One region of the Sutcliffiella sp. FSL R7-0096 genome, then DNA from elsewhere that is predicted to be linked to it. Evidence: a T-box and tRNA genes for the amino acid it is inferred to sense, from the RefSeq annotation. Region 1 holds a T-box; the other regions hold tRNA genes.
The links. The T-box of region 1 lies ahead of metG (methionine--tRNA ligase). A T-box ahead of a tRNA ligase gene usually reads a tRNA of that ligase, here a tRNA-Met.

Region 1 (3,283 bases):
AATGGTCTGAAATCCACTATTGGGAAAGTTTTAAGCCCCTCTAGGTGTCAGCTGCTTTAGGTACCAAGCATCCATTGCGGAATGTTCAGATCCTGGTAGTGGCTCCTGTAATAATGTGAATCCGAATTTTTCATATAATAAACAGGCGGTTTTCAACTCTTTTGTTGTTTCTAAGTAGCACTTATTATAATGTTCTGAGGCAAAGGACAGAGCGGTTTCCATCAGCAGTTTTCCAATTCCCAAACCTTGCACATTTGTACGTACATAAAGCTTTTGTAATTCGCAAATTTTATCATCCTTGTTAAAGGGCGCAATACCAATTCCGCCAACAACTTCTTCCCTCACTTCGACTACCCAATATTTAGCATAATCTAAATTAGTATAATATTGATGCAGTTCGTTAAGTTGAGGATCATAATAAGCAGTCCCTGGTATAGCTAGGCTAAGGGATTCTAAAGAATTTTGGATGATCTTTTTAACTATTGCATTGTCTTCTTTTTTCATTTCTCGAATAATCATGTGTAATCTCCTTATGATTTATTTTTCAAGGTAAATACTAACCCTGGGCTATAGTCAATGAGAAAGGAACATATTCCCCATATTTAGAAAGCTTTGAAAATGAACATGAAAGCCCAATGTATAAAAGTATACATATTTTAGAAGGGAAATAAAGTGTTTACATCGGTAAATGATGTGGAAACGAGGAGCAAAAATTATTGGAAAAGTGTTAGAAGTATTGACAAAGAAAAAGGATATTAACATGTTGAAACCATATCTTCTACTCAAACGTAAATTAATAAAAGCCGAACAGGGGGGAAGTAAGATGAGACAGCTATTTATTAAACAAAAGGTATTTAGCATTAGTGAGAAATTCACGGTAAAGGATCAACAGGAGAAAGACATCTATTTTGTAGAGGGAAGCTTTATGCGGTTACCTAAAACTTTCTCCATCTTGAGCCCTAAACGAGAAGAAGTGGCACTCATCGCGAAAAAAATGTTCACCTTTTTGCCAAAGTTTATGGTGCAAGTTAATGGTCAAGAAATACTTACAATAAACAAAGAATTTTCTTTTTTGAAGGCACGATATACTATTGATGCGGCAGGTATTGAGGTGCGTGGCAATTGGTGGGATATGGACTTTCAAGTACTTCAAAATGGGAAAATCGTGGGAGAAGTGTCCAAAAAGTGGTTTACTTGGGGTGATAGCTACCATGTACAAATACAAGATGAAGAGATGGAAACCATTGTTATTGCCATCGTGGTTGCCATCGATTGTGTGAAAGCAGATCATGCAGCAGCTTCTTCCAATCCTGCCACATAAAAGGCTTGAAAAAAATTCTATTATTTTCCCATCAATTATGTAATAATAAGTAAAAATATTACATAAACGCGATGATAAGGAAAGTAAATCAACCTTCATTTTCTTACAGAGAGCTTCGGTAGCTGAAAAGAAGCAGGAAATAGTTGATTGAAAATGGCCTTTGAGCAGCAAAGTCAACTTTCTGGATAAGAATTAGACTTTGACGAGATTTGGCACTCGTTATAAATGTCAGAGTATAAGAGTTGTTTTTCACTCCGTACTTATTGAGGCTGATAATGTGAATTATTAGTAAATTAAGGTGGTAACACGAGATATACCTCGTCCTTAGGCAATCATTTTGTCTATGGGCGAGGTATTTTTATTTGATTTGAAGGAGGAATGAGAAAAGATGGCTATTTTTATCGGAGGGGCATGGCCGTACGCCAATGGTTCCTTGCACTTAGGGCATATAGCCGCATTATTACCTGGAGATATTTTAGCAAGGTATTACCGGCAGAAAGGAGAAAAGGTCTTATATGTTTCAGGAAGTGACTGCAACTGCACACCCATTTCCATAAGAGCAAATCAAGAAAATACAACAACAGAAGCGATAGCAAATCGTTATCATCAAGAATTTACGGAGAGTTTTAGGAAGCTTGGCTTTACCTATGATTTGTATACCCGGACTGACACTGAACACCATCATAATTCTGTAAAGGAAATATTTTTAAAACTTCTTGAAAATGGATACATGTATAAAAAAACGATTGAGCAGGCCTATTGTGAAACAGATCAACAATTTTTACCGGATCGTTTTGTCGAGGGGATATGTCCTAATTGTGGGGCAAAAGCAAGAGGGGATCAATGTGACAATTGCTCATCCATTCTAGATCCAGTTGATTTATTGGATAAGAGATGTAAGATTTGTGGGACTCAGCCTGCTATCAAAAAAACAGAGCATTTTTATTTTTCGCTTAGTCAATTCCAAGGACGTTTGGAAGCTTTTCTGGAGAATGCTGTGCAGGATAATAAATGGCGCGAAAACGCGATTGCTTTAACATCTAGATATTTAAAAGAAGGTCTTCCTGACAAGGCAGCGACTCGCGACCTGCCTAACGGGGTTGATGTTCCTATATCAGGTTTTGAAGGGAAGAGAATATATGTGTGGATTGAGGCAGTGGCAGGCTATTTGACAGCTAGTAAGGAGTGGGCGAAGAACCATAACGATAGGGTCGAAGACTACTGGAATAAAGAATCCTATTCTTATTACATTCATGGAAAGGACAACATTCCTTTTCACACAATCATTTGGCCTTCTATCTTAATGGGTATCAATAATCCAGCGTTACCAACCCATATCATTTCCAATGAGTACTTAACACTTGAAAAACGGAAGCTGTCAACAAGTCAAAACTGGGCTGTGTGGGCTCCAGATATGTTAGAAAGATATGATGCAGACTCCATCCGATACTTTCTAACTGTCAATGCACCTGAAAATCGAGATACTGATTTTTCCTGGCGCGAATTTATCTATAGTCACAACAGTGAATTGCTAGGAGCATATGGGAACTTTGTTAATCGAACATTGAAGTTTATTGAGAAATCTTACGAAGGAACATCACCAATTGGAAAGATTGATTCAAAAATCAAGGTTAAGGTTGAGGTACTCTATAAAGAAGTTGGCTGCTTAATAAGAGAGGGACAATTTAAAAAGCCACTAGAGCAAATCTTTGAATTTGTTCGGTATGCAAATAAATATTTTGATGAGCAAAAGCCTTGGATTCAAATTAAAGAAGACAAAGCTTCCTGTGATAAGACGATGGCTAATTGTGTTTACATCATTGCAAACCTCACACAATTGTTAAATCCTTTTCTGCCTTTCTCAAGTGAAAAAGTCAAAGTGATGTTGGGGTTGAAAGAGCTAAGATGGGAAGCTGTTGAGGAGCTATCCGTCAATTTGCATGAAATAAAACCACTTTTTGA
Region 2 (3,283 bases), 1.9 Mb from region 1:
ATTCTTTTGTTTAGCATTAGTCTTTGGAATACTAATGGGGAAAACACTCTTAGACCAACGTGCTATCCTCCAGGAAAAAGAGGATAGAAAAGAAGTCGTCGAACAAGAGCTGGCAAAATTGGAAAAAGAACAGCAGCGTTTAGAAGAGGAAATTGTAAAACTGAACGATGATGATTATATTGCGAAGATCGCACGTAGGGATTATTTCATGTCAGAAGAGGATGAAATCATCTTCAATATACCAGACGATTCGTCCTCAGATTAGTCGTCATATTGACACCTCAATTTTGCTCTAGGTATAATGGTAGGTAAAGTGATTTATTTTTTATGATTTTAAGGAGGAGCATTTTTTTTATGTCAATCGAAGTAGGCAGCAAGTTACAGGGAAAGGTAACAGGAATAACTAATTTTGGTGCGTTTGTTGAGTTGCCAGGAGGAGCTACTGGTCTTGTTCACATCAGCGAAGTTGCGGACAACTATGTGAAGGATATCAACGACCATCTTAAAGTTGGTGACGAAGTACAGGTAAAAGTGATTAACGTGGAGAAGGATGGCAAAATTGGCCTATCCATCAAAAAGGCAAGCGACACATACCGTGAGCCACAACCGCGTTCTGCTCAACCGTCACAACGTCCAAACAACCAACAACGCTCAAATCAACGCCCACCACGAGGAAAAAGAGAAGAATTCCGTCCAAAGGAAAACTTCGAACAGAAGATGGCAAGATTCTTGAAAGATAGTGAAGATCGTTTATCTTCCCTGAAGCGCAACACGGAATCAAAACGTGGAGGTCGTGGAGCAAGTAGAAAATAACTTGCTGCTGAAAATCCCATATATAAAACGTTACGTTTGAAACACGCCATTTTTTACAGGGCGTGTTTTTTTAACTTTTGGGTTGGGTAAACACCGCTGTTGATTTCCGCAAATGGCTTCGCTTTCCTAGGGGCGCTGCTGGAGCCTCCTCGGCAAGCCTGCGGGGTCTCCACCTAGCGCTAACTCCCTCAGGAGTCTTTGCCTTTTGCTCCAATCAACAGCTAAAAACTATTTAATACATGCGGGATTCTTTGCACCTTACACTACAATATAGAAAGAAATACACGAAATCATTTTTAATAAGTTCAAAAACACAAAAAAGCTGCCACAGTTTCAGGTATTCCCTGAAGCTGTGACAGCTTTTATATTATGACCCATACGGGATTCGAACCCGTGTTACCGCCGTGAAAGGGCGGTGTCTTAACCGCTTGACCAATGGGCCTTATAAAGTTGGTAGCGGCGGAGGGGATCGAACCCCCGACCTCACGGGTATGAACCGTACGCTCTAGCCAGCTGAGCTACACCGCCATAAGTTATAAGTGTTTCATAAGATTCACAGGCACCAGTGTTATTGGTCCGTGTCCCTTCCTCTGCAAGTAAAGCCAGGAAGTGAATCCGTCGGGACAACTCGAAGTTTAATCGTAGAAGTGTCGCTCGTTGCTACACCGCCATAAGTTATAAGTGTTTCATAAGATTCACAGGCACCAGTTTTACTGGTCTGTGTACTCCCTGTGCGAGTCATCTCTCACAAGACACAAGAGTTATCATACTAACTTATCATACATATGTCAATACGTTTTAAAAATGTAAGAATAATTAGAACATTTTCCTCGCAATTACCTAGTGAATTTACAAAAACTGATGAGAGGGATTAGCAAATGTGATGATTTCATGACAGCTTTTCCCTCTTTTCCTTGTAATAAGTCGAACTTTTCTTTGATTCAGATGGGTTCGTTTGACAAATCTTTTCCTTTTCGGCTTGTATAATGACCCCAATAGATAAAATATGGGAGTGGATATCATGCAGGGACTAGAAAGGGAAATGGGGGAGCCGGTTTCCAATGTTCAGTTGGGAAAACTCAGAACAACGATCATGAAGTCGATGCATTCGACGAAGACAAAGCTGATGACGATACTTTTTCACCAAGGTTTTCTTTTGGTCTTTATCGGTTTTTTGCTTGGACGAGCCTTGATCCTGAATGAGTTAACACCATTTGCGCTACCGTTTTTCGCAGCAGTATATTTTATGAAAAAGAATCGGGCCGGTCTTACACTGTTGGCCTTGATGATCGGATCGGCCACCATTTCCGCTTTAACGGCAGCATACGTATTGGGTGGGATGATACTTTTTGTTCTTCTTTTCAAATGGGTAAAGGTATTGAAAATCGAGCCACTTAAATCCATCCCGTTTCTGGTATTCGCATCCGCTTTTCTTTCGAAGACGACGATGATTTATTTTACGACAGGCATTGTCACCTATGATTGGCTGATGATCGGTGTGGAGGCGGGGCTTGGGTTCATCCTGACGCTTATCTTTTTCCAAAGCCTTCCGCTAATTACCATGAGAAAGAAGAGGCAGGCTTTTAAAACCGAAGAAATCATCTGTCTCATTATCCTGCTTGCTTCGGTACTGACCGGAACGATTGGTTGGACGGCTTATGACCTGTCCGTTGAACATATATTATCGCGGTATCTTGTATTGATTTTCGCCTTTGTGGCGGGGGCGACCATCGGCTCCACCGTTGGAGTGGTGACAGGCCTTATTTTAAGCTTGGCGACGGTCTCCAATCTATATCAGATGAGCCTGCTTGCTTTTGCGGGTCTGTTGGGAGGTCTTCTGCGGGAAGGAAACAAGCTCGGCGTATCGGTGGGACTGCTACTTGGCACATTACTTATCGGCATTTATGGGGAGGGGATGACGCTGCTTGTTCCTACCATCATGGAATCCATGGTAGCTGTTGCTATCTTTTTACTGACACCCCAGAAAGCGATCTCCAACTTGGCGAAGTTCATTCCCGGAACAGCCGAATATACAGCGGAGCAGCAGCAATATATGCGGAAGGTACGTGATGTTACAGCAAATAGAGTGGAACAATTTTCACACGTTTTCCAAGCGCTTTCTAATAGTTTTTCAAAATTCCAGTTTGAACATTCCAACTCGGAGAAGGAAGTCGATCTTTTCTTGAGCAATGTAACAGAGAAGACGTGTCAAAATTGCTTTAAGAAGGAACAGTGCTGGACACAAAATTTCCAGAAAACCTATGATTATATGACTCATTTAATGGAGGATACAGAGGAAGGTACCATCAGTTTGAACGTCAAACTACAAAAGGAGTGGGATCGTCATTGTGTCAAATCCGAAAAAGTGAAGACAGTGATCAAAAACGAGCTAGCCCAGTTCCACGCGAGTGAAAAGCTGAAAAAACAATTAATGGAGAGTAGGAGGTTGGTAGCCGATCAACTGATGGGA
Region 3 (3,283 bases), 2.2 Mb from region 1:
AAGCCGTAAGGCGAAGTATAGGGGCTGACGCCTGCCCGGTGCTGGAAGGTTAAGGGGAGAGGTTAGCGCAAGCGAAGCTTTGAACCGAAGCCCCAGTAAACGGCGGCCGTAACTATAACGGTCCTAAGGTAGCGAAATTCCTTGTCGGGTAAGTTCCGACCCGCACGAAAGGCGTAACGATCTGGGCACTGTCTCAACCAGAGACTCGGTGAAATTATAGTACCTGTGAAGATGCAGGTTACCCGCGACAGGACGGAAAGACCCCGTGGAGCTTTACTGTAGCCTGATATTGAATTTTGGTACAGCTTGTACAGGATAGGTAGGAGCCTGAGAAGCCGGAGCGCTAGCTTCGGTGGAGGCGTCGGTGGGATACTACCCTGGCTGTATTGAAATTCTAACCCGCAGCCCTTATCGGGCTGGGAGACAGTGTCAGGTGGGCAGTTTGACTGGGGCGGTCGCCTCCTAAAGAGTAACGGAGGCGCCCAAAGGTTCCCTCAGAATGGTTGGAAATCATTCGCAGAGTGTAAAGGCACAAGGGAGCTTGACTGCGAGACCTACAAGTCGAGCAGGGACGAAAGTCGGGCTTAGTGATCCGGTGGTTCCGCATGGAAGGGCCATCGCTCAACGGATAAAAGCTACCCCGGGGATAACAGGCTTATCTCCCCCAAGAGTCCACATCGACGGGGAGGTTTGGCACCTCGATGTCGGCTCATCGCATCCTGGGGCTGTAGTCGGTCCCAAGGGTTGGGCTGTTCGCCCATTAAAGCGGTACGCGAGCTGGGTTCAGAACGTCGTGAGACAGTTCGGTCCCTATCCGTCGTGGGCGCAGGAAATTTGAGAGGAGCTGTCCTTAGTACGAGAGGACCGGGATGGACGCACCGCTGGTGTACCAGTTGTCTTGCCAAAGGCATAGCTGGGTAGCTACGTGCGGACGGGATAAGTGCTGAAAGCATCTAAGCATGAAGCCCCCCTCAAGATGAGATTTCCTTTTACTTCGGTAAGTAAGATCCCTGAAAGATGATCAGGTAGATAGGTTCGAGGTGGAAGCATGGCGACATGTGGAGCTGACGAATACTAATCGATCGAGGACTTAACCCAACAATTGAAATAAGTGAACGATATGAATATCTTGATACGAACACATTATCTAGTTTTGAAGGAACAAGAAAGTTGAAAAACTTCTTGATTTTTCTACTTAGTTATTTTACAATAGTATATGTCTGGTAATGATGGCGAAGAGGTCACACCCGTTCCCATACCGAACACGGAAGTTAAGCTCTTCAGCGCCGATGGTAGTTGGGGGATCTCCCCCTGTGAGAGTAGGACGTTGCCAGGCAAGTGCTTTTGTAAAAATAGCATATATTATTGTCGCGGGGTGGAGCAGTCTGGTAGCTCGTCGGGCTCATAACCCGAAGGTCGCAGGTTCAAATCCTGTCCCCGCAACCAAATAAGGTCCCGTGGTGTAGCGGTTAACATGCCTGCCTGTCACGCAGGAGATCGCCGGTTCGATCCCGGTCGGGACCGCCATTCTTTTAAAATGCGAAACTAGGTTTCGTTATTTTTTTTGTCTTTTTTTATGACTTTTTGACGACTGAACCATTCATTTTTGCACTTATGGTGGCCCCATACACCCTCAATGACAACTGAACACCTCATATTTCCGCATGTGGTGGTTCCATACACCCTCAATGACGACTGAACATCTCATAATTCCGCGTGTGGTGGTTCCAAACGCCCTCAATGACGACTGAACATCTCATAATTCCGCGTGTGGTGGTTCCAAACGCTCTCAATGACGACTGAACACCTCATAATTCGGCTTGTGGTGGTTCCATACACCCTCAATGACGACTGAACACCTCATAATTCGGCTTGTGGTGGTTCCATACACCCTCAATGACGACTGAACACCTCATAATACGGCTTGTGGTGGTTCCATACACCCTCAATGACGACTGAACACCTCATAATACGGCTTGTGGTGGTTCCATACACCCTCAATGACGACTGAACATCTCATATTTCGGCTTGTGGTGGTTCCATACACCCTCAATGACGACCGAACACCTCATATTTCCGCATGTGGTGGTTCCATACGTCCTCAATGACGACCGAACACCTCTTGTGGTGGTTCCAAAGCCCCCAAAAAAATGAAGCCCCCACCAACGAGGCTCCATTCCAACTACCTTCTACCTGCAACCTATTTATTAATTATAATTAGCTTTATGCGCTTCAAGGATTTCTTCGGAAGTGGCAGCTGACCAATCTTCAATGGATGCCCCATCATTTGCGTCTACATAGGACTGAACCATTTTGTAGCTTTCGCTGTATCCATATTGGCTAGGTAGACCGTTTCTTCCACCTTTGAAGATTTCTTGTGCCTTTTTATCATCTTCCTTTTCCAATTCGCCTTCAATTCTTGACCATAGATCTTTGTTGTATGTTTCATCTACAGGTGCTACGTTGATGTTAGGGTATACAAGCTTTTGGAACATAGTTCCTTTTCCTTCGATTACAAGGTTGTCCAAAACGGTGAATGTTTCGCCGTTATAGTGGTTATCCATCCAGTAGCTGTGATGATACTTGTTAGCTACACCTGCTTTAAGAATGTTGTCTGTCGTGTTGCGGTCAAAGAAAACAACAATTTGGCCTATACCTGCAGTTACAAAGGTTGCCGGTGCGTTGTTGTCTGTCGGGAATACACATACAGTGGTTTTGCTACCTTCTAGTGGAAGCTCATTGGACGATTTTGTTAAAGAATCTTTGATGGCAGCATTGATCTTGCGAGTGTCCATTCTCTTTAGGTTATCCTGAACAGCGATTCTGTTCTTTGGTGGAGCAAGAACATAGTCTGTCTTCTGTTCAAATTCTCCGCCCTTGTAACATCTATCCGCAACCTCATCAAGGATGCTTGAAGTGTACAGTTCAGTTGCTTCTTCCCCTTTAAGTCCTTCTGCATAGAATGCTTCATACAACTGGTACACGTGAATAATCTCAAATTCTTGTCCATCTTTTTCAAAGGTGTACTCTAAGCCTACTGCCTCTTCGGTTTCGGCTTCTACTCCTCCGTTGTTACAACCTGTTAATGCTACAGCCATGATGAGAAAAAAGAAAAAACTAGTAAAGCGCATTGATTTCCCTCCTAAGATAGTATTTGCCCCCTATAGATTATATATCGGCAACCAAGTTTAAATATTCTATAAATTATGACAAATTCCTTCTTTTTCATTATATTTTTATTAAGGAAATATTACCCACAAAAAAGCCACCTCTAGAGGTGGCA

Region 2: it has a tRNA-Met gene. The T-box ahead of metG (methionine--tRNA ligase) is inferred to sense a tRNA for this amino acid. The anticodon was not compared.
Region 3: it has a tRNA-Met gene. The T-box ahead of metG (methionine--tRNA ligase) is inferred to sense a tRNA for this amino acid. The anticodon was not compared.

What each region holds. Positions count from the first base shown of each region.
Region 1 covers NZ_CP152003.1:3,084,324-3,087,606, reverse strand. The annotation lists gene MKY77_RS15840 (GNAT family N-acetyltransferase) at 31-519, opposite strand; gene MKY77_RS15835 (LURP-one-related family protein) at 824-1,321, shown strand; T-box leader at 1,384-1,650, shown strand; gene metG (methionine--tRNA ligase) at 1,710-3,283, shown strand, end outside.
Region 2 covers NZ_CP152003.1:73,949-77,231, forward strand. The annotation lists gene MKY77_RS00370 (septum formation initiator family protein) at 1-265, shown strand, start outside; gene MKY77_RS00375 (S1 domain-containing RNA-binding protein) at 355-813, shown strand; tRNA gene MKY77_RS00380 (tRNA-Glu) at 1,184-1,255, opposite strand; tRNA gene MKY77_RS00385 (tRNA-Met) at 1,265-1,341, opposite strand; gene spoIIE (stage II sporulation protein E) at 1,835-3,283, shown strand, end outside.
Region 3 covers NZ_CP152003.1:410,028-413,310, forward strand. The annotation lists rRNA gene MKY77_RS02285 (23S ribosomal RNA) at 1-1,098, shown strand, start outside; rRNA gene rrf (5S ribosomal RNA) at 1,220-1,336, shown strand; tRNA gene MKY77_RS02295 (tRNA-Met) at 1,370-1,446, shown strand; tRNA gene MKY77_RS02300 (tRNA-Asp) at 1,452-1,527, shown strand; gene MKY77_RS02305 (DUF2268 domain-containing putative Zn-dependent protease) at 2,208-3,131, opposite strand.